DNA from 3 places in the Paenibacillus sp. FSL W7-1279 genome. Region 3 is predicted to be linked to each of the others. Evidence: riboswitches for the same ligand, from Rfam matches in the RefSeq annotation. Region 3 holds a riboswitch; each other region holds the start of a gene.
What was found. A riboswitch is a leader RNA that binds a small molecule or an ion and turns the genes downstream of it on or off. The one in region 3 is predicted to bind cyclic di-AMP.
Positions count from the first base shown of each region.

Region 1 (7,386 bases), 1.3 Mb from region 3:
TGACGGGTGACAGACTGTTCAGATCGATGGAGCCTGATCCAAACCCTTTATGCTTACTCTTGCTATTAATAATATTCAAAGCAATCGGTTTCTTCGCACCCTGCTTCTGCTCTTCATTCTCCACTGCTGCCGACCTCCTATATCAGAGCCGATGCTTACGTATCAGCTGCTAAATTGATAACCATGTCCCAATAATTTTATTTTAACTAATAATCCCCCAAAAGCAAACATATACATGCACTAGATGCTTGTCAACGGGAGGTTGTTCGATATGGTCCCACCACGTGCCAAAGTCTTTCTATCATCCCTGCTTGCCCTAGGTTTGCTTGCAGGATCGATGCCGATATTTCTGAATCCAGGGTCCTCAGCGTCTGCTCTTGCCCCAAATGCGGGCAAGCCCTCCGCCTCTGCCGTGGAGAAGGCCCCGCTCTCACCGCCTAAGGTGCAGCCTAATATTCCCGCTCCGGCCTTAAGCGACCGGCTGGTGGAATATCATATGGATGTTCGGTACGAGCCTGAGGAGAACAAGCTTAAGGGCAAACAGACACTCACTTGGACTCATCCAGGCAAAAAAAGCGTAAACGAGCTGTACTTTCATCTGTATCCCAATGCTTTTGCTTCCAATGACACGACTTTTATGAAGGAATCGGGCGGCAGGCTTCGTTCCGATCCCATGCCAGATGACGGATACGGCTCCATGACCATTACCAGCGTGAAAACAACCGAAGGACTGGCCCTGACCCATCGCCTTCAATTTGTTCAACCTGACGACGGCAACATCAAGGATCACAGCCTTGCCAAGCTAAGGTTGCCTAAACCCATCAAGAGCGGGGAGAGTGTTACCATTCATTTGGAGTTCGAGGTCGAGCTTCCCAAAATATTTGCCCGCATGGGAACCACCGAGAATTTTATCATGGCTGGCCAATGGTTTCCGAAAATTTCGGTCTATGAACCGGCCGGTCTTCGCGGAAGAGCAGAGGAAGGCTGGAATCTTCATCAATACCACGGCAACTCCGAATTCTATTCCAACTTCGGCATTTACAGCGTTCGCATTCGAGTGCCCGAAAATTACATTGTCGCCGCGACCGGATTCCCTACCAAGCCTGCCCAAAAATCAAACGGGGAAAAAATTTATCAGTTTTACGCGGATGACGTACATGATTTTGCCTGGTCGGCATCGCCAAACTTTGTCACGGCAGAAGAAGCATTCTCCGCACCAGGCGTACCTGGCGTCCGCATCAAGCTGTATCTCGATCCAGCCCATAAAGACTTATAGGAGCGTTACTTTGATGCCGCCAAGTCGGCACTCGCTTCGTTTGGAAAATGGTACGGAACCTATCCGTACTCCACGTTGTCCATCGTCGTTCCGCCTGAATCGGGCAACGGTGCAGGCGGCATGGAATACCCGACGCTGGTCACAGCCTTCGGTGCCAAGAACGATTCGCCGGGATATGAACTGGAGCGGACCGTTATTCATGAGATCGCCCATCAATATTTTTACGGAATGATTGCAAGTAACGAATTTGAGGAAGCGTGGCTGGACGAGGCCTTTGCAACCTATGCAGAAGAACGAGTGATGGAAAAAGAATACGGTATTACCTCCAATACGGCGGCTCAGGGAGCATCCATTACTTCCCCTGCACCGCTGAAGATGGAATCCTGGAAATACAGCTCTCACGAAAACTACGCACTGAATGTATATACGAGGGGCAAGCTGGTGCTGCAAGGCATCGAACGGCAGGTCGGTCCACAGATGATGGGCAAGATTATGCATACCTATGCCCAGAAATACCGGTTCAAGCATCCAACCACATCTGACTTTCAGAAAGTCGTCGAGCAAGTAAGCAAAACGTCCTGGCAGTCGTATTTTGACCAATATGTATATGGAAGCCAGATGGCGGATGTCGCCATCGACGTGATCAAAACCAAAAATAAAGGCACGGCTGAAAATCCTCGGTATGAGTCCACGGTCCAGATTACGAGCAAGGACGGGGATATCACCGATGTGCCGATCGTGTTCGCCTTTGAGGACGGCAAAACGGTGGAACGAACCTGGAGCGGCAAAGACGGCAAAGTGGCTTACACCCTGGAATACAGCTCTCCGCTCGCCTGGGCCATGGTTGATCCGAAGTACTCCATCGTCCTGGAGAATAAACACATTAATAACTATATGAAGGCAGGAATGGATCCGACGGTGGTTACACGCTGGAATCTCAGTATTACCAAGCTTGTGGAGACGCTGTTCGGCAGCCTGTCATGGTGAGGGGGGAGCACATGAAAAGTTACGCAGGCCAAGGGTGGATCAGTGTTAAAGACCAGCTATACGTCTCGATTCTGCTCTTCTTATACCGTTTGCTGTGGGGATATTGCCTGTACCGACTCGTAAAATCGGCAGTCGTCCCCCTTCTGATGCGATATCCGGATTCCGCCCCTAACGAGCTCAGCCGTCTTTTATTCTTCTACGAGGGCGAGATGAGCCTGTCCTTGAGCAGCACAGTACACACTTACGGATGGCTTTTGGCCGGTTTGCTCTTGATCCGGATGTTCCTCACCCCGCTCATTCGGGCCGGCATCTTCTACAACCTTCACCAGGAAGCCAAGGGCGAGCGCGGTTTATTCTTCTTCACTGGCATGCGGAAACTGTGGAAACCCGTAACGCTATTCTATCTGGTTGAGCTTATTCTCACCTTCGCACCCGGTTACTGGATTCTGCCCAAAATCCTCCCGATTCTGCTGAATGGAATTCAGGAGCCTGTACTGCTGCTTCATGCACTGCCCTATGCAGCTGGCTGGTTCTTGTACGCCTATCTGATCCGCCTGTTATTGCTCTATATGCAATTTGGCCGTACCGGCGATTCCAGCATGATCAGCTCTATCCATGCGCTCTTCCGCCGCTTGGGCACAGCAATGCTGTTATCCATCACCATCGGCGGATCCGCCTGTGTCATTCTGCTGCTCCTGAGCTCGGCCTCGCTCTTCTGGGCCGGGTTGATCGGCTTAATTATTCAGCAGGCCTCTTATTTCCTGAATGGACTTTTCCAAATTTGGGCAATGTCCGCTCAATATCATTTGTGGAGAGATTCCTCCTCACAGCATCCTTAATGGTTACAATTCGTCACCCTATAATAATGAAACACGCTCGTGAATAAGCTGTAATCAGAAGCGACACGTTTCTATCCCGCGCTAGATTTTACAGAGAATAAGAGTTCATTTATCCTCTATATTACAAATTTCTGAACGCCAAATTACAAAAAAACCTGTTCCCTCAAGATGGGGACAGGTTTTTTTGTTTAAAAATAATGTTTCCTCGTTTGCCAAATTGTTAATACTCTGCTAAAATAACGAATATGTTAGTAACAACTTTGTCATCTTTACTGTAACTTTTATGTAGGAACGTTGTAATTCGCTAACTATGTTGGAACGTCAAACGTCAATGAATGGGTTCATCAACATTTCAAGGAGCCGAATTCCCATAACGATATGGGAAGCGGGGGATCCGTTTTGGGTGAATTGATCTCGCAAGAGAGGGATCATAGGGGACCTTCAACCGAACCCTTAAGCTAACCTCGCAGGCAATGGAAGGAGCTTTTGTTTTGAAAAAGAAGTTAACGGCTGTTTCTCTAGGCCTCGCACTCGCACTCACATTAGGGACCGGAAGCGCTTTCGCCGATTCCAAATTAAATACTGCAATCAAACCAGCCATTGGTGTTTCTTACAAAACAGGTGGAACTACAACGAATGGATTTGACTGCTCCGGATTCACCAGCTATGTTTACAAGAAGCTTGGTCTTAGCCTGCCCCGCACGTCTGCAGCTCAATACAAAGTAGGTACGGCCGTATCCAAGAGCAACCTGAAAGCTGGCGATCTCGTGTTCTTCAACACATCCGGTAGAGGTGTATCTCATGTGGGTATTTATGTCGGGAGCGGCAAATTCGCTCATTCTTCATCTTCGCGCGGTGTCATTATCAGTCCGCTGAGCCAGAGCTATTACGCTAACCGATATGTAGGCGCTAAGAGAATTATGAGTCAGAATACGTACAAATCTGTAGCTGTGAGCTACAATTAATGTTGGAACTTAATTGATTTACTCTTACAAGAAAGCCCTGGGTTTATGAGATTGTGCCGATCTCATCCAGCGGCTTTTTTCTTTTGTTGATTTGTGTGTATACCTTTATAACGTTCAGGACAGCAAAAAAGTTCCCGCTTTTCGAAAAAAAATAAAATTTATTATACAATTTCACTTCACTTCGCCATGTCTTCACATCATCTATCCTTTATATACCCTTCTCTCCCTTCATTAAACACCCATTTTGGAAAAATATTGATTTTCCTTGGTGCTTCGACAGCTAATGCTATTGAAAAATAGCGAAATTCACCAAGAAATAATTGCCAATCTCGCTTGCTGTCTGATAGAATGGACGCAGTAACAACTTTGTCATTAATGTAAGTGCTTTAATATATAGATTGCTATGCCTCGCGGCATCGAAAAGGAGCTTTCCATGCTGAAGAAAACATTATCGACAGCAGCCCTAAGTATCACGCTGTTGTTCACTTTGGGCGTTGGCAGCGTCTTTGCTGATCATGCGCTGGATCAGGAAATCGATAAGGTTCTAGGTACAAGATACAGCTACGGTGGTACAACCACGAGCGGTTTTGACTGTTCCGGCTTCACCATGTATGTTTATGCTAAACTCGGTCTGAAGCTCCCGCATCAATCCGGCTCTCAATTCGACATGGGGACAAGCGTGTCCCGTAAGGAGCTGCGCGCTGGCGATTTGGTGTTCTTCAACACATCGGGCCAGGGCATCTCCCACGTCGGCATTTATGTCGGCGATGGCAAATTCGCCCATGCTTCCTCCAACCGCGGCGTGGTTATCAACCGCCTGGCAGAGGATTACTACGATCAGCGATACGTGGGTGCAAAGCGTATCATGAGCGATGATAAGTATGAAGAGTCGGTCGGTGAATCATCCTAAGCTATAGAGGCTAATCTTCCCTATACATAATGCTTGCCCGTTAAAGGAGCCCTTACCTCTCTTTGGCGGGCTTTTTTGATGCAACCTGGATGCTCGTAATATGGTTATTATTTATGCAGACGATAGGAGGACTTCGCAAATGGATGCCACACCGATTACATTTCACACCGTGGTCATGCGTGAAGAGCACGCCGAAGAAATATGCGCCTGGGCCTACCCTCCCCCCTATAATATCTATGGCTTTCTTCCCTGGGAGCAGATGAAAGGGCTTGAGGTGGAGTTTGGCGATCCGGACATTCGCCGAAGACAGTACATCTCGGTTCTGGATGAGCGGGAGGCCCTCTGGGGATTTGCCCAGCTGTTTCCGATGCATGAGGTGACACGAATTGGACTTGGCATGCGGCCTGATTGGTGCGGGCGTGGAATGGGTAAACGATTTATGCAGACGATTGTCCGGGAAGCCAGACGGAGGCGGCCTGCCGACGAAATTGACCTTGAGGTAATGACCTGGAATGAGCGAGCAATCCGCGCTTATCAAAGGGCAGGCTTTCACATCACCGATACGTATGAGCGGCTTACGCCAACGGGCAATGCCCTTTTCCACTGTATGGTGTATGAGCCCCCTACAAATGAGGAATAGTAATCTTTGTCTATATGAAAAAGCACAATTTTGTGTACTTTTTATGAAGCTACGCCGTATAGTTGCTTTTTTTGTCACAACTGGCTATGCTGTCTATGGATGTTGGTTTATAATGGAGACAAGTGCAAAAGTGCAGTATACATAGAAGGGACGATATGACGATGCAAAAATGGATCATGAGCGGATTGTTCTTCGTCGCATGTGCGTTGGCTATCGCGCTGATGTTTACGCTCCCAGGTAAGGAACAGGTAGCTCAGGAAGAGAAGCCGACCATGCCGGAAGTGACTCTCGATGCAGCCGCAGCGGAAGCCACACTGAAAGCAAGCTGCATTAGCTGTCACGGCGACCAACTTCAAGGCGGCGCAGGGCCGGCTTTGAATCAAGTAGGCGGACACATGGATGCGGACGCGATCTTCAACGTTGTAACCAAAGGTCGTAAGGGAATGCCTTCCTTTAAAGACCAACTTAAACCTGAAGAAATCGCAAACATCGCGCTGTACCTTGCTGAGAAAAAATAAATCAGCTTATACGCAAAACACGCTTGCACCTGGAGTTGTTCCCGGTGCAAGCGTGTTTTTTTACATATTGGGGACTTCTAAAGGGACTAATGGCCTCCCCGTTCTATTGTCCCGACTTGCCATCCTTCGAACGACTCTTCTCATAGGCTTCGTTAAACTGCTGCGCTTCCTTAATATCCACAGCCGTAATGCCACCGTCGTCCCAAGAAGTGAGACGAAGTGTAACGACTTTATAATCTATGGTGATGTAGGGGTGATGTCCGAAAGCTTCCGAAATAGCTGCCACTTCATCAACAAAAGCGATTCCCTTCATGAAGGAGGAGAAGGTATACTTTCGTACAATCCATCTCCCTTGTTCAAATTCCCAACCCTCAAGCTTTTCCAGATGAGCCTCTACTTCTTGCTGCGTATAAAGCATCTTTTATCTTCCTCCCCGAAAAAAACCTATCTTAAAGCCGACTAACCGTAATATGGGCTATCTGTCATCTATTCTATTCTGCCCTGTTTCTGTTGATAACTGGAGTGATTACACAAGGGCCACAAAAGCCAACTCTTCCTCACCAATCAAAATATGTATTCGATGGTTCGTCTGATCATGCATGACCACGCCGCTGCCAACATTAATCACCGGCTCTGTGCCCAGCGCATAGAACAAATCCTCTGCCAGCGCCTCATGGACCTCATTTCGCTCGGCTTCGCCCAAATTGCCCCAATCCTCAGCTTCCATTTCAAAGAAGACATAGCTGTCGGAAATTCGCCCGACCGCCTCGGTCAGTTCTGCCAGAATTTCGCCATAATCCCTTCCGTGCTTAACGCCCATCTTAATCACTCCTTTCCTTGCCGTACTTAGCTTCGTTTCCCTTCCTTCCATTATACCGGAAATTACAACTAAAAAAAAAAGCCCGACCTGACGATAAATAGGATAACGCCCCACATAAGGGGCCCGGTTCTCCATGAGAGCCGTTCTGACGAATGGATTCGTTATTTTATTTCTCACGGATGAGGTGTGGTATGGAAATTTCAACAATTATAGGCTTAATAATCGGTATCGTCGCGGTACTGGTGGGCATGATCCTGAAAGGTGCCTCCCTTCTCGCTTTGTATAATCCGGCAGCCTATCTAATCATTCTTGGCGGTACGGCAGCAACTTTATTCATCGGATTTCCGCTAGTCGAGCTAAAAAAGATTCCGAAGCTGGTCAAGATGACCTTCGTGAAACAGAATCTGATGGACAAAACGGATATGATCAAG
Region 1 is NZ_CP150215.1:100,555-107,940, reverse strand. It holds gene MKY82_RS00515 (YwhD family protein) at 1-124, opposite strand, end outside; partial or broken gene MKY82_RS00510 (M1 family metallopeptidase) at 272-2,263, shown strand; gene MKY82_RS00505 (hypothetical protein) at 2,275-3,102, shown strand; cyclic di-AMP (ydaO/yuaA leader) riboswitch at 3,451-3,590, shown strand; gene MKY82_RS00500 (C40 family peptidase) at 3,594-4,067, shown strand; gene MKY82_RS00495 (C40 family peptidase) at 4,504-4,977, shown strand; gene MKY82_RS00490 (GNAT family N-acetyltransferase) at 5,117-5,617, shown strand; gene MKY82_RS00485 (cytochrome c) at 5,779-6,135, shown strand; gene MKY82_RS00480 (4a-hydroxytetrahydrobiopterin dehydratase) at 6,239-6,553, opposite strand; gene MKY82_RS00475 (hypothetical protein) at 6,662-6,955, opposite strand; gene motA (flagellar motor stator protein MotA) at 7,147-7,386, shown strand, end outside.
Region 1: linked by a shared signal. The riboswitch ahead of MKY82_RS00500 (C40 family peptidase) and the one ahead of MKY82_RS28605 (TrkH family potassium uptake protein) in region 3 are both predicted to bind cyclic di-AMP.

Region 2 (7,386 bases), 1.8 Mb from region 3:
GATATATACCTTAAGCCTTCCATGGTGGAGCTTCGCAATCGACCTTAAGATTTCCTCCGGTGATTTTCTCCGAAATGGGTCCATGATCAATCAAGAAGCTCGGTCAGCGCCAGGTTCAGCTTCAACACATTGACGCGCGGTTCACCGAACACGCCCAAGTCCCGTCCTTCTGTGTGCTCCTCTACCAACTGATTAAGCTCTGTCTCGGTAATTCCAGTCAGCTTGCTGATCCGCGGAATCTGAATATTCGCGGCCTGCGGCGATATGTGTGGATCCAATCCGGAGGCGGAATTCGTAACCAGATCCATCGGAACCTTGCTCACCGGAACGTCCGGGTTGTTCTCCTTCCACGCTTCAATCGAGGCCTTCATCCGATCGATCAGGTCCGGGTTGGAAGGTGCATAGTTATTGCTGCCTGAGCCGGCTCCGTTATATTCAATGCTGGACACCCTGCCGTGAAAATACTGAGGCTCCGTAAAGTTCTGGCCGATCAATTCCGATCCGACCACCTTTCCGCCGGAATCCGTGACCAAGCTGCCGCCGGCTTGCTTCGGCATGAGCAGCTGCGCGGCTCCCGTCGTAATCAGCGGATAGAGAAAACCGCATAACACGATAAATACAAGGCTCGTTCTTAGGGCCATGCCCAGAGAGACGCGAACTGCCCCCGCCCCGGCGCGAGGCGCAGCGGATGATTTTTGCAACGGATTATTCATGGTTCCTCGATCCCTTCCTTCATATCTTCCATATAAACCATTTTCGAGTTATCTCTATTCCCCGGCACGATAATCATTTCTAGATCCATAGATGGACAATCATGTCGATTAGCTTAATCCCGAGGAACGGTACGATCACGCCGCCTAAGCCATAGACCAGCACATTGCGCTGGAGCAGCTTCGACGAGCTCATCGGTTTGTAGGCTACGCCCCTCATCGCAAGCGGAATGAGCAGCGGAATAATGATCGCATTAAAGATCAGCGCCGACAGAATCGCCGACATGGGAGAACCCAATCCCATGACGTTCAGAACATTCATGCTCGGTATGGCAGCTGCAAACATCGCGGGAATGATGGCAAAATATTTGGCGACATCGTTCGCGACGCTGAACGTGGTCAGCGCGCCACGCGTCATTAGCAGCTGCTTGCCGATGGCAACCACCTCGATAATCTTCGAGGGATCCGAATCCAGATCCACCATATTGGCCGCTTCCTTGGCTGCGGTGGTACCGCTGTTCATCGCCAGCCCCACATCGGCCTGGGCCAGCGCCGGGGCGTCGTTCGTACCGTCACCAGTCATCGCAACCAGCTTGCCTTCGGCTTGTTCTCGGCGGATGACGGCAATCTTATCCTCGGGCTTGCTCTCGGCGATATAATCATCGACACCTGCTTCTTTGGCAATCGTCGCTGCGGTAAGCGGATTGTCGCCCGTGCACATAATCGTCTTGATGCCCATCCGGCGCAGCTGATCAAACCTTTCCTTCATGCCCGGCTTCACGGTATCCTTCAAGTAGATTAGACCATAGATGCGGTTATCCACGGCAACAGCGAGCGGGGTTCCGCCCTCTGTCGCGATGGCATCAGCGCTTGGCGTCAAATCCGAAGGGATGGAGCCTCCTTGCGACAGCACCCAAGCTTTGACGGCATCTACCGCACCTTTGCGGACTTTTCGCCCATCCTTGAGGTCCATCCCACTCATCCGGGTCTCTGCCTTAAATTCGATGAAATCCGCCTCAGCCGTCATGCTTTCATCTGCTTCGAGACTTTCCTGCTTCAGCAGCTCCAGCACGGAACGTCCTTCCGGCGTTTCATCCAGCAGTGAGCTCACGCCCGCCCATTGCGAAAGCGATGCATGCGATTCGCCGCCGACGGGAATCAACTGGCTGGCCATCCGGTTCCCGAACGTAATGGTACCCGTCTTATCCAGAATCATCGTATTGATGTCACCGGCAGCCTCCACCGCCTTGCCCGACATCGCCAGCACATTGAACTGCGTCACCCGGTCCATGCCGGCAATCCCGATCGCCGACAGCAACCCCCCGATCGTGGTCGGAATGAGACATACCAGCAGCGAGATCAGCACCGGAACGGACAGCTCGATGCCAAGATACTTCGCAATCGGAGCGAGCGTAACGACAACGATCAGGAATATCAGCGTTAAGACGATCAACAGCGTATTCAGCGCAATTTCATTCGGCGTCTTCTGGCGAGAGGCTCCTTCCACAAGCGAGATCATCCGGTCGATAAACGATTCCCCGGGATCGCTCGTAATCCGGACGCGGATCGTATCGCTGACAACCCGCGTCCCCCCGGTGACCGAGCTGAAATCGCCGCCGGCTTCTTTAATGACGGGAGCGGACTCGCCGGTAATCGCCGATTCGTCAACGGACGCAAGGCCCGCAATGACTTCCCCGTCCCCGGGAATCATCTCGCCCTGCGTGACGATCACGATATCTCCTTTGCGAAGATCCGTGGACGGCACGGATTGTACCCCTCCGTTCTCCATCACTTTATGTGCCGTCATTTCCTGCTTCGACTGCTTAAGGGAATCGGCCTGCGCCTTTCCGCGTCCTTCGGCAAGCGCCTCTGCGAAGTTTGCAAACAGCAGCGTCAACAGCAGAATGACAAATACCGCCACATTAAATCCGAGACTGCCCTCTGTTCCGAAATAGGATGGAAATAACGTCATCAACAGAACAACCAGCGTCCCGGCCTCCACAACAAACATGACCGGATTTCTCATCATCAGGACGGGATTCAGCTTCGTGAGGCTGTCTTTCAGCGCCTGACGGACCATCTCTTGGGACATCGCTTTTTTTCTCGTATTATTCATGGAAATAGGCCACCTTTTCTATTAACGGATCGTCAGATGCTCAGCAATCGGACCGAGCACAAGTACTGGCAGGAAGGTCAATGCACCGATAATCAGAACCGTCGCGATCAGAATGCCGGCAAACAGCTTATTATCTGTCCGGAACGTTCCGAGCGTCTCGGGAACCCATTGCTTCCGCATCAACGAGCCGCCCACTGCCAGCAAGGCGATCATCGAAATGTAACGTCCGAATAGCATGACCAGTCCGGTTGTCACGTTCCAGAACGGCGTGTTATCCGACAGTCCCTCAAATCCGGAACCGTTATTAGCCGCGGAAGACGTGTATTCGTACAATACCTGCGAGATGCCATGAAAGCCCGCATGGGCAATGCCCGCCTGCCCCGCATCCGTCATCAGCGCAAGTGCGGTCGGAGCCAGAATGATCAATGGATGCACCAGGATAACAACCGCAATTAGCTTCATCTCCCGCGCCTCTATTTTTCTCCCTAGAAATTCGGGTGTTCGGCCAACCATAAGACCAGCCAGGAACACCGCCAATATCGCATACATGAGCATGTTCATTAGCCCGACGCCTTTTCCGCCAAAAACGGAGTTCAGCATCATCAGGGATAGCGGCGTTATCCCGCCAAGCGGCGTGAGCGTATCATGCATGTTGTTGACCGACCCGGTCGTGGCCGCGGTCGTCACCGTGGTGAACAGGGAGGACTGGGCGATCCCGAACCGGACCTCCTTGCCCTCCATGCTGCCTTGGGAGGTATCCATACCCAGCTGGTTCAGCGCCGGATTGCCGTTCGTTTCAGCCGCATAGTTCAAGGACAGGAATCCGATAAACAAGGTCATCATTACCGAGAAAATAATCCAGCCCTGCTTACGGCTCTTCGCGAACAAACCAAATGTGTAAGGAAGCGCCGCCCCGAGGCTCCACATGCACAGGATCTCGATCACATTGGTCAGCGGGGACGGGTTCTCGAACGGATGCGCCGAGTTGGCCCCCATAAACCCGCCCCCATTGGTGCCCAGATGCTTGATCGATTCCAGCGCAGCCACCGGTCCCACCGCTATTTGCTGCTCGCTTCCTTCAAGCGTCGTGACGCTGAGCGTAGGCTGCAAAGTCTGCGGCACCTGCAGCGCAACCAGTACCATCGCAATGATAAATGCGGCCGGAATAAACACCCGGGTGTGGGCTTTGACGAAATCTTCAAAAAAGTTGCCGACGGTTGTACCCTTGCTGGTCACCGCCCGGATAAACGCAATCGCCACGCATAGCCCGGTCGCCGCGGACGCGAACATCATCATCGTAATGACGGCCATCTGGGCCATATAGGATAATCCCGACTCCCCGCTGTAATGCTGGAGATTCGTATTCGTCATAAAGCTGATGATCGTATTGAACGACAAGGTCGATTCCATATTGTCGATACCGTTCGGGTTGAAGGGCAATACTCTCTGTATCCGCAGAATCAAATACCCCGCCGACACGAGCACGATATTCGTTATCACAAAGCTGACGGCATACCCTTTCCATGTCATTCCCTTGCGTTCTTTCAACCCAATCAGTGCGAAGATCGGTTTCTCCAACCAGGAGAACCATTTATCCGTTCCATTCCCCTCATTGCGAAACACCTGATATAGATAAGTTCCGAGCGGCTTTACCAGCAGCACCAGAACGAGTATAACGATGGCAATTTGTAAAATGCCCATGACGAATGCCTTCCTCCTTCAGCTGTTTCCCTAGAATTTTTCAGGATGAAGCAGCGCGTAAATCAAATATAGAAAAATAAAGAGCGTGCATATTAAAATGATCATCACGACTAATCCACCTCCGGTTCCGAAACCACGCGTCCGCACCAGAACATAAACAGCATGAGCAGTCCGTAGGTTCCTCCCAAGATAAGCACCATATATAAATCCTGCATGAATACAACCTCCTAAAACCTCATGGTCACATCAGCCAAGACGCTTAGCTGACAATGGATGAAGTCAGGAAGGATACCTGATGATGGTTCGTATGAAGCACCACATCGGCCCCCAGTCCCTTATATATCAATCGCGGATTGCTGGAATGGGTAATCACATAAATCGACTCCGTCGTCCATGTCCGGCAGATCCGTAAATAGCGGCAGCACAGGTTCAAGCTGCTCTCGAACAAATACACCTTGCTGACGGGAAACTCGGGAATGATCCAGGTTTGTTCATCCCTTGTATCGATAACGATCATGTTGGTGCAGCCTAGTTCCCGCAGCCTCTCCTGCTCAACCCGGTTGTTGGCTATGGCCGCAAACGAAATGTCCATATAGATCAACTTGCGGATAAATTCTTCCCCGGCCTTGTTCGGCGCGGATACTAGGATAAACTCCTGCGGTTTCTCCATCTTTTGTTCTCCTCCTAAAAAGTTCAGAAAGAGAAGACAACAACAAAGAAGCCTGGGGAAAGAGAAGAACTCTTCCCGCAGGCTTCTTCATCAGAACACGGTGAAATACACCGTGGCCCAAGTCCACGACAATCGTTGCCTCTCTCGATACGCTTACGAGGTTAGCTGACGGATTCGGGCGTGAGAGTCGCCCTACCCATAGACCGTTATCTTGTCCATGGGATTCACCCCTGAGAGATCAAGTTTATCTCCCGACTGGTTCCCCCGTTCCTTTTCCATTCAAGGACTCAGCGAAAATTAAAAACGAGTAGCATGTTATTCTATTAGCGATTGACTAACATTCAGGCCCGGCAAAACAGCACAGCATCAGGTTCGAGCGGTGAGAGTCGCATCATCCTGCATTTCCAGCGAAGGCCCATGGTGCCCTCGCCCGAGATTCGATCCATAAAGAACCCGGCAGCTCCCACACAGCCTTTAGGTCTTCATGGAACGGCTGCCCGTATGCCTGCTGCCGATGTCCGTCAATTCATAGTTCGTATCATACGTCCGGCCTTACAGGAAGTAAATGTGAGCAGAAACACGTGGGGCGTTATGTCGAACAGGATCTGTCCGGTTTCGCTCCATTATCTCTTGAATCCTGCTCTATACTATGTATTTCTCTTGTTTTCTTGTATTTATCGCAATATATCGAGATACCGAGATTTTGCCATGATAATAGATGACACAACCGAATGTACGCGTTTTCTTTTACGGTTTTCATCGATTTTCGGAATGTATCCGTCCAATATGGCCATTTACTTTTAGATTCCTCCGGCGTATGATTCATCCATCATTCGAAACACTCGTTTACGCTGAGCTCCCGAGCCTTAAGCGAAGCAGCCACTGTAGCAGGGCCACTAACGATAAATAGGCCTGGAGAGCGGGGTTACTCTGCTCACCAGGCCTTTTTGCCGTGCATATAACATTCCTATAAAGGAGCGCAGATCATGACGAAACTCATCGAGGCCGCACTGGCTCCCGTCATCGAAACCGCATCGCCTGCATTAAATGCAGAGCTCATCCGCTGCATGGAGATATTTCGTTTCGACCGGTGCTCGGCTGAACGCTTTATCCCCTGGAGCGACCGAGATTGGAACTGCGGGTTGTTCAAAATCAGCTGCAAAGACGCGGCCGGGTATGCCGAATATGCCCTGCCAAGCACAAGAGAATTCGCGGATCTGATCCGCTGGGCATCCGTCTTTACGAGGCTGAGAGGTATGCCCGTGACCGAGGCCATTCGCTATGCCCAGAAGCAGCAGCAGTGGGGATCCGCACGAATGCAGCTCGCCGTATCGGCCCTCGCCGATCTGGAGGCCAATCTGCAACAGCACATCACCCGTATGCGGTTAGGCAGCCTGCCGCTGGAGCGTTCCTTCCTGATGGACTGCTCGGAGGCATATTATTCCTTCTAGGACAGCTGCTAGAAAGAGCTACCGTTCTCTCTCCATTGCAATTGGTTGTTTTCCCCCCGCTCACTTGAACATATTCTTGAGCACCATCATCAGGTTGGCCGGCTTCTCTGCCAGCCGCCGGGTGAAATACGGGTACCACATCGTTCCGTAGGGCATATAACACCGGATACGGTAGCCGTCCTGTGCCAGGGCAGCCTGATCGTTCATCCTCAGTCCGTACAGCATCTGAAATTCATAGTCCTGTTTGTCTATGCGGCTCTGCTCGGCAAACACCTTCACCCAGTCGATGATGTTGTCGTCGTGCGAAGCAATCGCGACGTAGGCTCCCTGATCAAAATGCATTTTGATCAACTTCTTATAGTTGTCAATGACCTCCCGCTTCTGCTGAAAGGCGATGGTTCCCGGCTCTTTGTACGCCCCCTTGACCAACCGCAGATTTACGCCGGCACGCATCAAATTCTTGACGTCCTCCTCCGTACGGAACAAGTAGGCTTGCATTACGGTCCCCACGTTGGTCAGCCCCTCCTTATGGAGCCGCAGCGTCATATCAATCGTCGCCTGGGTGTACGGCGAATCCTCCATATCCAGACGAACGAAATTACGGTGCTCTTTCGCCTTTTTCGCCACCATTTTGATGTTCTCGTACGCCTTCTCCAGATCCAGCGCCATGCCCATCTGCGTCGGTTTCAACGATACGTTCGACTGCACTCCACGCCTCGCGATCCCTTCCACCAGCTT
Region 2 is NZ_CP150215.1:573,746-581,131, reverse strand. It holds gene MKY82_RS02440 (histidine kinase) at 1-84, opposite strand, end outside; gene kdpC (potassium-transporting ATPase subunit KdpC) at 87-713, opposite strand; gene kdpB (potassium-transporting ATPase subunit KdpB) at 793-2,826, opposite strand; gene kdpA (potassium-transporting ATPase subunit KdpA) at 2,848-4,527, opposite strand; gene MKY82_RS02420 (hypothetical protein) at 4,787-5,197, opposite strand; cyclic di-AMP (ydaO/yuaA leader) riboswitch at 5,332-5,500, opposite strand; gene MKY82_RS02415 (hypothetical protein) at 6,184-6,648, shown strand; gene MKY82_RS02410 (proline dehydrogenase family protein) at 6,709-7,386, opposite strand, start outside.
Region 2: linked by a shared signal. The riboswitch ahead of MKY82_RS02420 (hypothetical protein) and the one ahead of MKY82_RS28605 (TrkH family potassium uptake protein) in region 3 are both predicted to bind cyclic di-AMP.

Region 3 (7,386 bases):
GTAGACCATGTTCTCGCCATTGATGCCAAGTCCCATATCGACGCAGACGGAGAAGATTTCACGCGTAGCGATGTCGCGCGGCACCAAGTTTCCGTAAGCTGGGTATTTCTCTTCGAGGAAGTACCATGGCTTGCCGTCTTTATAGGTCCAGATTCGTCCGCCTTCACCGCGTGCCGATTCCGACATCAAGCGGAGCTTGTCATCGCCAGGAATGGCTGTCGGGTGAATCTGGATGAACTCGCCGTTGGCATAATGAACGCCTTGCTGATAAACGGCACTGGCCGCTGTTCCCGTGTTGATCACCGAGTTGGTCGTTTTTCCGAAAATAATACCAGGACCACCGCTTGCGAGAATGACAGCTTCAGCTTTGAACGACTTGATCTCCATCGAGCGCAGATCCTGAGCAGCGATACCGCGGCACACGCCTTCGTCGTCGATGATCGCATTCAGGAACTCCCAGTTCTCATACTTGGTCACAAGACCCGCGGTTTCCCAGCGGCGAACCTGCTCATCAAGCGCATAGAGCAGCTGTTGTCCGGTCGTTGCGCCGGCAAACGCAGTCCGGTGACGCTTCGTTCCGCCAAAGCGGCGGAAATCGAGCAGTCCTTCCGGCGTACGATTAAACATAACGCCCATGCGGTCCATCAAGTGAATAATGCCCGGAGCCGCTTCGCACATCGCTTTGACCGGAGGCTGATTCGCAAGGAAGTCGCCGCCGTACACCGTATCGTCAAAATGCTCCCAAGGAGAGTCGCCCTCACCTTTCGTATTCACGGCTCCATTGATGCCGCCTTGCGCACACACGGAGTGAGAGCGTTTAACAGGTACAAGTGAGAATAGATGAACGTGAGCTCCTGCTTCTGCCGCTTTGATGGTTGCCATCAGCCCGGCGAGGCCGCCGCCCACTACAATAATATTAGATGCCATTTTTCGTTCACTCCCCTTAACTTAAGACTGTCTTAACTACATCGATCGCTGCCGTCGCCGCCTGGAATTCGGAGCCGCGGAATGCTGTCATAGCAAGAACAAACAGCACGCTCATCAATACGAACAAGCCCATGCAGATGTAAGTGGATACCTTCTGCGCGCGCGGACCGACGGTAATGCCCCAGCTGACGAGGAACGCCCACAGGCCGTTAGCGAAATGGAAGGTTGCGGAAACAACCCCGATGACGTACAGAGCAAACAGAACCGGATTGTTCATGATGCCGTGCATCGTGGCGCCCAAATCGTCATGCGTGATTTTGCCGATCATGATTTGGAAACGCGTATCGTACATATGCCAGATAACAAAAACGAACGTAATAACGCCGGTGATCCGTTGGATGGTAAAGCGGATGTTCCGTTCATAGTTATAATTGCCCACGTTGTTATTCGCCTGGTAAGCAATGTATAACCCGTAGACGCCGTGATATAGCAGTGGCAGCCAGATCAGGAACAGCTCGAGGAAAAATACCAGCGGCATGCTGTTCAAAAAATGGACCGCGCTTGCGAAGCCTTCCTTTCCACCCTCGAAAGCCTTAAAGTTGGAAATCATATGGCTGAGCAAAAATGCTCCAAGCGGTATGACACCGAGTAAAGAATGCAGCTTTCTGGAATAATACCCTTTCATCAGTTGACGTTCCCCTTTCCAATGTGCAGCGTTTTCATTTTCAATCTTTCCTATTTTCAGAACAATTACACTTACCCTGTCCGTCCTAAAGGAGGTTGTTCAAAAAGCCCGCTTTTGATCACGAAGTGAATCAGGAAGCCACTCGGCATCTAAACCGACCTTTATGAACTAGCGCTAAACCGTTGCAACGACAAAAAGCTGCCGATTTCGGCAATCGTGTGAACAACTTGTGTCATGTTTCATGTTACTCCTTTTTTTCTTATAATGGAATTGCAATATAATTATTAATCGTTATAATCTATACGCATAAGCAATGTTTTGCACGCATGTCTATTTTATATAGGAGGAATTCCATGTTCGAAGAACTGGACATGTTCGCCGTCGTTGTAGAGCAATCCAGCATAAACCAGGCCTCCAAGCTGCTTAACTTGTCCCAGCCAGCCCTGTCCCGGAAAATAGCCAAGCTGGAGGACCAGCTCGGGCTGCAGCTGTTCAACCGCCGGGGCAAACGGCTGGAGCTTACCTCCATCGGACAGATTGTGTACACCTTTGCCCTGGAGCAGCGGCAGCAGCAGATCAAATTCATGCAGACGTTGGCCCATTACCGGGAGGGGGATCAGATCTCGATCAACCTGGGGGCCAGCCTGACCACCCTTCAGACCACCTTGCCCCCGCTCGTTAACGCATTCATGGAGCGTCATCCCGCGGCCGAAATCAAACTGATTACCGGCAAGACCCATGAGATCGTTTCTTATGTAAGAGATAAACGCGTCGATGTCGGCATTGTCGCCTCCTCCATCAACCAGCCCGGATTAAACTGCATCCCGTTGTTTGATGACCATCTGGAGCTTGTCATCCCTTCTTCACATCCGCTGGCGGAGCTCGAGGATGTTGGAATCGAGCAGCTTCAAGGCTTGCCGATGATCATTTTCTCGACTGGAACCTGGTACCGCAAGCTGACGGATGACCTGTTCCACCGCTGGGGCATAATGCCGGATATCCGGATGGAGATCGACTCCTTCGAAGCGATCGTCAGGCTCATCCCGACCTGCAAGGCGGCCGCACTTCTGCCCAAATCCTATCTCAGGCCGCAGCTGTTATCCGATAACGGGCTTGTTGACATTCATATTCCGGCCCTCATTGAAACCCGGCGGACGACTTCACTGATCTACGGCCAAGCCTCGGATTTAAGCAAGGCGGCCAGCCGCTGGATTGACGAAACGGAAATTCTATTCCGTAAGCTGGAGGAGGACAAAATGAAGAAAACCTGACGATATGCATGACCGTCAGGTTTTTTCTTCTGTATTTATTTTTCGAGCATATTCACAACCTCAGACTCAAAGCGATCCACATTATCATTGGAGCCGATAACGACCATAATGTCGCCGGAGTTCACCACATCCATGGCTGTCGGCGCTACGATGATGCCGGATTGTTTATTCAGGGCCACCACGCTGACACCGTAACGAACCCTCGTATTGAGCTCGCTAAGCGTTTTTCCGTCCATGCAGTCCGTGACCGTCATCTCCACAATCAGATAGTCCTTGGATAATTCGATATAGTCAAGCAGATTGGGCGTGACAAGCTGGTGAGCTACCCGGATCCCCATATCCCGTTCCGGAAAGATCACCCGGTCGACGCCCAGCTTCTCCAGCGCCCGGCCGTGCAGCACCGAAATCGCCTTGGCAACGACCATGGCGACACCAAGCTCTTTCAACAAGATGGCGGATAAGATGCTCATCTGAATATCGTTTCCGATCGCAACAATGCCGCAATCGAAGTTACGGATACCGAGCGATTTAAGCACCTCTTCATCGGTAGCATCCGCCACCACCGTGTGTGTCAGCAGCTCGCTCATATCCTCGACAACCTCTTCATTTCGGTCGATGCCGAGCACCTCATATCCCTGTTCCATCAGTTCAAGCGCCAGGCTGGCGCCAAATCGTCCCAAACCGATGATTGCAAATTGCTTTGGTTTCATGTCTCTCCAGTACTCCTTATCCAATAATCATTTTGCCTTCCGGATGACGATATAATTCTTTACCCTTTTTCGGCCCCAGTGCATAAGCAAGCGTCAAAGGCCCCAATCGCCCTGCAAACATCGTAATGCTGATCAAAACCTTCCCGAACACCGTCAGATCGGGCGTTAAGCCCATGGAGAGACCCACCGTACCGAAGGCGGATGTCGTTTCGAATAGAATCTCCAGGAAATCCCCTTCCTCTGTCGTCGACAGAATCATCGATACGGTCAGAACGAGCAGCAGTGCCAGTAATGCAATGGTCAGTGCCTTCAGCACCCGCTCCTGGGCCAGGCGATAACGGAACATGACGATGTCTTCACGCCCGCGCATCATGGCGATGACCGCCCCCACCATAATGGTGAAGGTTGTTGTTTTGATACCACCCCCGGTTGACCCTGGGGATGCTCCGATAAACATCAGAATAACGATAAAAAATTGCGTGGCCTGTCTAAGCCCCGTAATATCTATAGTATTCGCGCCAGCTGTACGCGGCGTTACGGATTGGAATAATGCGCCGAAGAATTTTCCGCCCCAATTCAGGGAGCCGAGCGTTCTCGGATTGGTGAATTCAAAAATAAGAATGACGATAAATCCAACCAGCAGCAAGGTAGCCGTCATGGTGAGCACTACTTTGGAGTGCAAGGAAAGTCTCCGCTGTTTCCGGAAATCAATCAGATCGGATAATACGATAAAACCGATGCCGCCCGAGACGATCAAAAACATCACGACAACGTTGACTACAGGATCATAGACATACCCGGTCAAACTCCGAAAATCGCCAAACAAATCGAAACCGGCGTTGTTAAACATCGTGACTGCATGAAAAACGCCATAATAAATCGCTTGGCCGATCGGCATATCAAACGCCCAGCGGATCGATAGAATCAAGGCACCGCAGGCCTCGATGATCAGGGAGTACAGGAGCACTCTGCGAATCAGCCTTACGATTCCTTCCATCGAGGACTGATTCATCGCTTCCTGCAGAATGAGGCGATCCTTGAGCGATATGCGCCTTTTGAGAGCCAAGGCAAACAAAGTGGCCATCGTCATGAATCCGAGCCCGCCGATCTGAATCAGCAGCATGATCACGATCTCTCCGAAGGAGCTGAATGTCGTTCCTGTATCCACCACAACCAGACCCGTTACGCAAGTTGCCGATGTCGAAGTGAACAAGGCATCGATAAATTCCAGCGGTTCACCTGTACTTGTGGATATCGGCAGCATTAACAGCGCCGTCCCGATGAAAATAATAGCCGCGAAACCAAGCACGAGAATCTGCGGCGGAGACAACCTGAGCCAGTTCAATTTAGAGTTCAATCGGTCACCTTCTTAAAAAAAATCAAGAAAAAAAGACACTGGAAAACGCAGTGCCCTTTACGGTCTGGTTCCTGTGCTGCAGCCTACGAGGTTAGCTGACGGATTCGGGCATTTTCACAGGTCGCCCTATTCATTATTCTGGGAATAATGAAATTCACCCCAATTACATGGTTCCCCCATTTTCAGTACGAAATTCGGCTGGAATATTCGGTTCCTTGAAGCATGATGTGATTATAACGCAATCCGGTACGTAACCCAATGCCGTTTTTCACCCAAAAAATCTTTAAAAGAGCGCGAATTGGGCATATTCAAGAATACAAGCATAGGGTTCTCTAACGTTTTCGAAACCTTTCATTCATTTTCATCGATTTGTTTCATTATTCCGGATATTGGGATAAGCTGCTTATGACTTTCATAACTATGTTATATTGACTCTATGCGTTCTTAATCAGGCATATCGAATACCAGTGGGAGTATCAACTTTCTTAGAGGAGGAATTTCATGAATCGTGCAAGAGAGCCCTTGAAGCTGAAGCCCAAACTGAAGCAGCTCATCGCGCCTGCCGCAGTCGGCCTGATTCTGTTCCTATTATTTCAGGTGTTTCCGTCGACGAATTCGGATTCTACCGAGATGGCATCTCCGAATATCATATCCAAGGAGCAGGCTCGGCAAGCGGCTTCAAGCTTTGCTCAGGAGTTTTTGCAGTTTATGGCTGCAAAAACGGATGACACGCTGGTTACATATCAATCCAAATCGGAACTTTACGGATATCTGGCGAAAGAAAAAAGACTTTCGGAATACAACAAAACCTATGAAGCCAAATATCCCTATGACGTATACCGCGTTCGCTTCAGCGAGCCGGGTGGCGATGCCCTCAATGTGGACGTGCACATGCAAAATTCAGGCATTGTCGGCTTCTCATACGATTACACCCGCTCCAGCTATGACCGGATTGAGCTGAACAAGGGCGATGTGCAAAGACAGATGCTGCTTGTCGTCGAGGACGGCATGTCATTAGCCGAGAAGCAGGCTCTTGCGGAGCCTTGGCTCCAGCGAGCGGGCTATGACCTGTCGCATCTGGAGCTGGTCACGCGGGAAGGGGAACCCCAGCTCCGGTATGTGGATCCGGATTCCAAGATCGGCGACTCCAGATTGGAGCACCGTTTCACCTTCGAGCAGGGAAAATTACGCTCCTATGAGCCATCTTTTTCGGTCCCGGCCGCCCATTCCGCCTATGTCAACAAGCAGACCCAAGATGCCACGCTGCTGACGCTCGCAGGGTATGGCCTGTTCACCCTTATCCTTGGCATTCTTGCGATTGTGTACAGCGTGAAGACCAGAGCCTACACGTCGTTTAAGCGCGGCCTGTTCCTATCGGCGCTGCTGTTTGTCATTCAGATGCTGAATACGTACAATCTGATTCCCGTTTTCAAATCCGAGGGAATGTCGCAAACCGGCATACTCGGGATGATGATTTTCTATGCGGTCTATTCGCTCATCTTCTCCGCACTGCTCTATTTCTCCCTTGTCGGGGGCAGCGGGCTATGGCTCAAAGAAGACGGGCTCAATCCATGGCCGCGCGCCAAAGAACCCGGATACGGTCATTATGTACTGGACAGCATGAAGCTGGGGTATATGTGGGCTTTCATCCTGCTTGGGGTCCAATCCATTATCTTTGTCGTTCTGGGCCTGACCTTGAATACATGGTCCACCACGGATGCCACACAGTCGCCTTACAACATGCTCTATCCTTGGCTCTTTCCGCTGATGGCTTGGCTGGCCGGCATATCCGAGGAGGCCGTCTATCGGCTGTTCGGGATCAAGATGCTGAAAAAGATTGTGCGCAATACGTTCGTGGCCAGTTTGATCACCTCGATCATCTGGGCGCTCGGGCATACACTCTATCCGATATACCCTGTAATTTCCAGGCCCATTGAACTGGTTATCATCGGCTTGCTGTTCAGCTACATCTTTTTGAAATACGGGTATTTGGCGGCCATGTTCTCCCACGTCATCTTTAATAGCATCTTGATGGGCATTAGCCTGATCCTGCTCAAGGATACCAGCAACTTGCTGATGGGTGCGTTCTACATGGTGCTTCCGGCGATGGTCGCCTTTGCGATTTACCGTTTCAATCCAACAAAAAAAGAGAAGCCGTATGTCACGACTCCTCCTCACGAAGTGCATTAAGAATTTCCGTTGCTAATTTCTCACCGATTGAAAGGGGCTTGAAGTCTTCGACTGAAGCCTCTTTTATTTTTTTGACTGAGCCAAAATGCTTTAACAGCAGCTTGCGGCGCTTCTCTCCAATGCCCGGGATGGAATCCAGCTTGGAGGATACCATCGATTTGCCGCGCTGTTCGCGGTGGAAGGAAATCGCAAACCGGTGAACCTCATCCTGAATGCGCTGCAGCAAATAGAACTCCTGGCTGTCCC
Region 3 is NZ_CP150215.1:6,312,637-6,320,022, forward strand. It holds gene sdhA (succinate dehydrogenase flavoprotein subunit) at 1-927, opposite strand, end outside; gene MKY82_RS28590 (succinate dehydrogenase cytochrome b558 subunit) at 944-1,612, opposite strand; gene MKY82_RS28595 (LysR family transcriptional regulator) at 1,966-2,883, shown strand; gene MKY82_RS28600 (TrkA family potassium uptake protein) at 2,919-3,593, opposite strand; gene MKY82_RS28605 (TrkH family potassium uptake protein) at 3,610-4,950, opposite strand; cyclic di-AMP (ydaO/yuaA leader) riboswitch at 5,016-5,160, opposite strand; gene MKY82_RS28610 (type II CAAX endopeptidase family protein) at 5,452-7,140, shown strand; gene uvrC (excinuclease ABC subunit UvrC) at 7,112-7,386, opposite strand, start outside.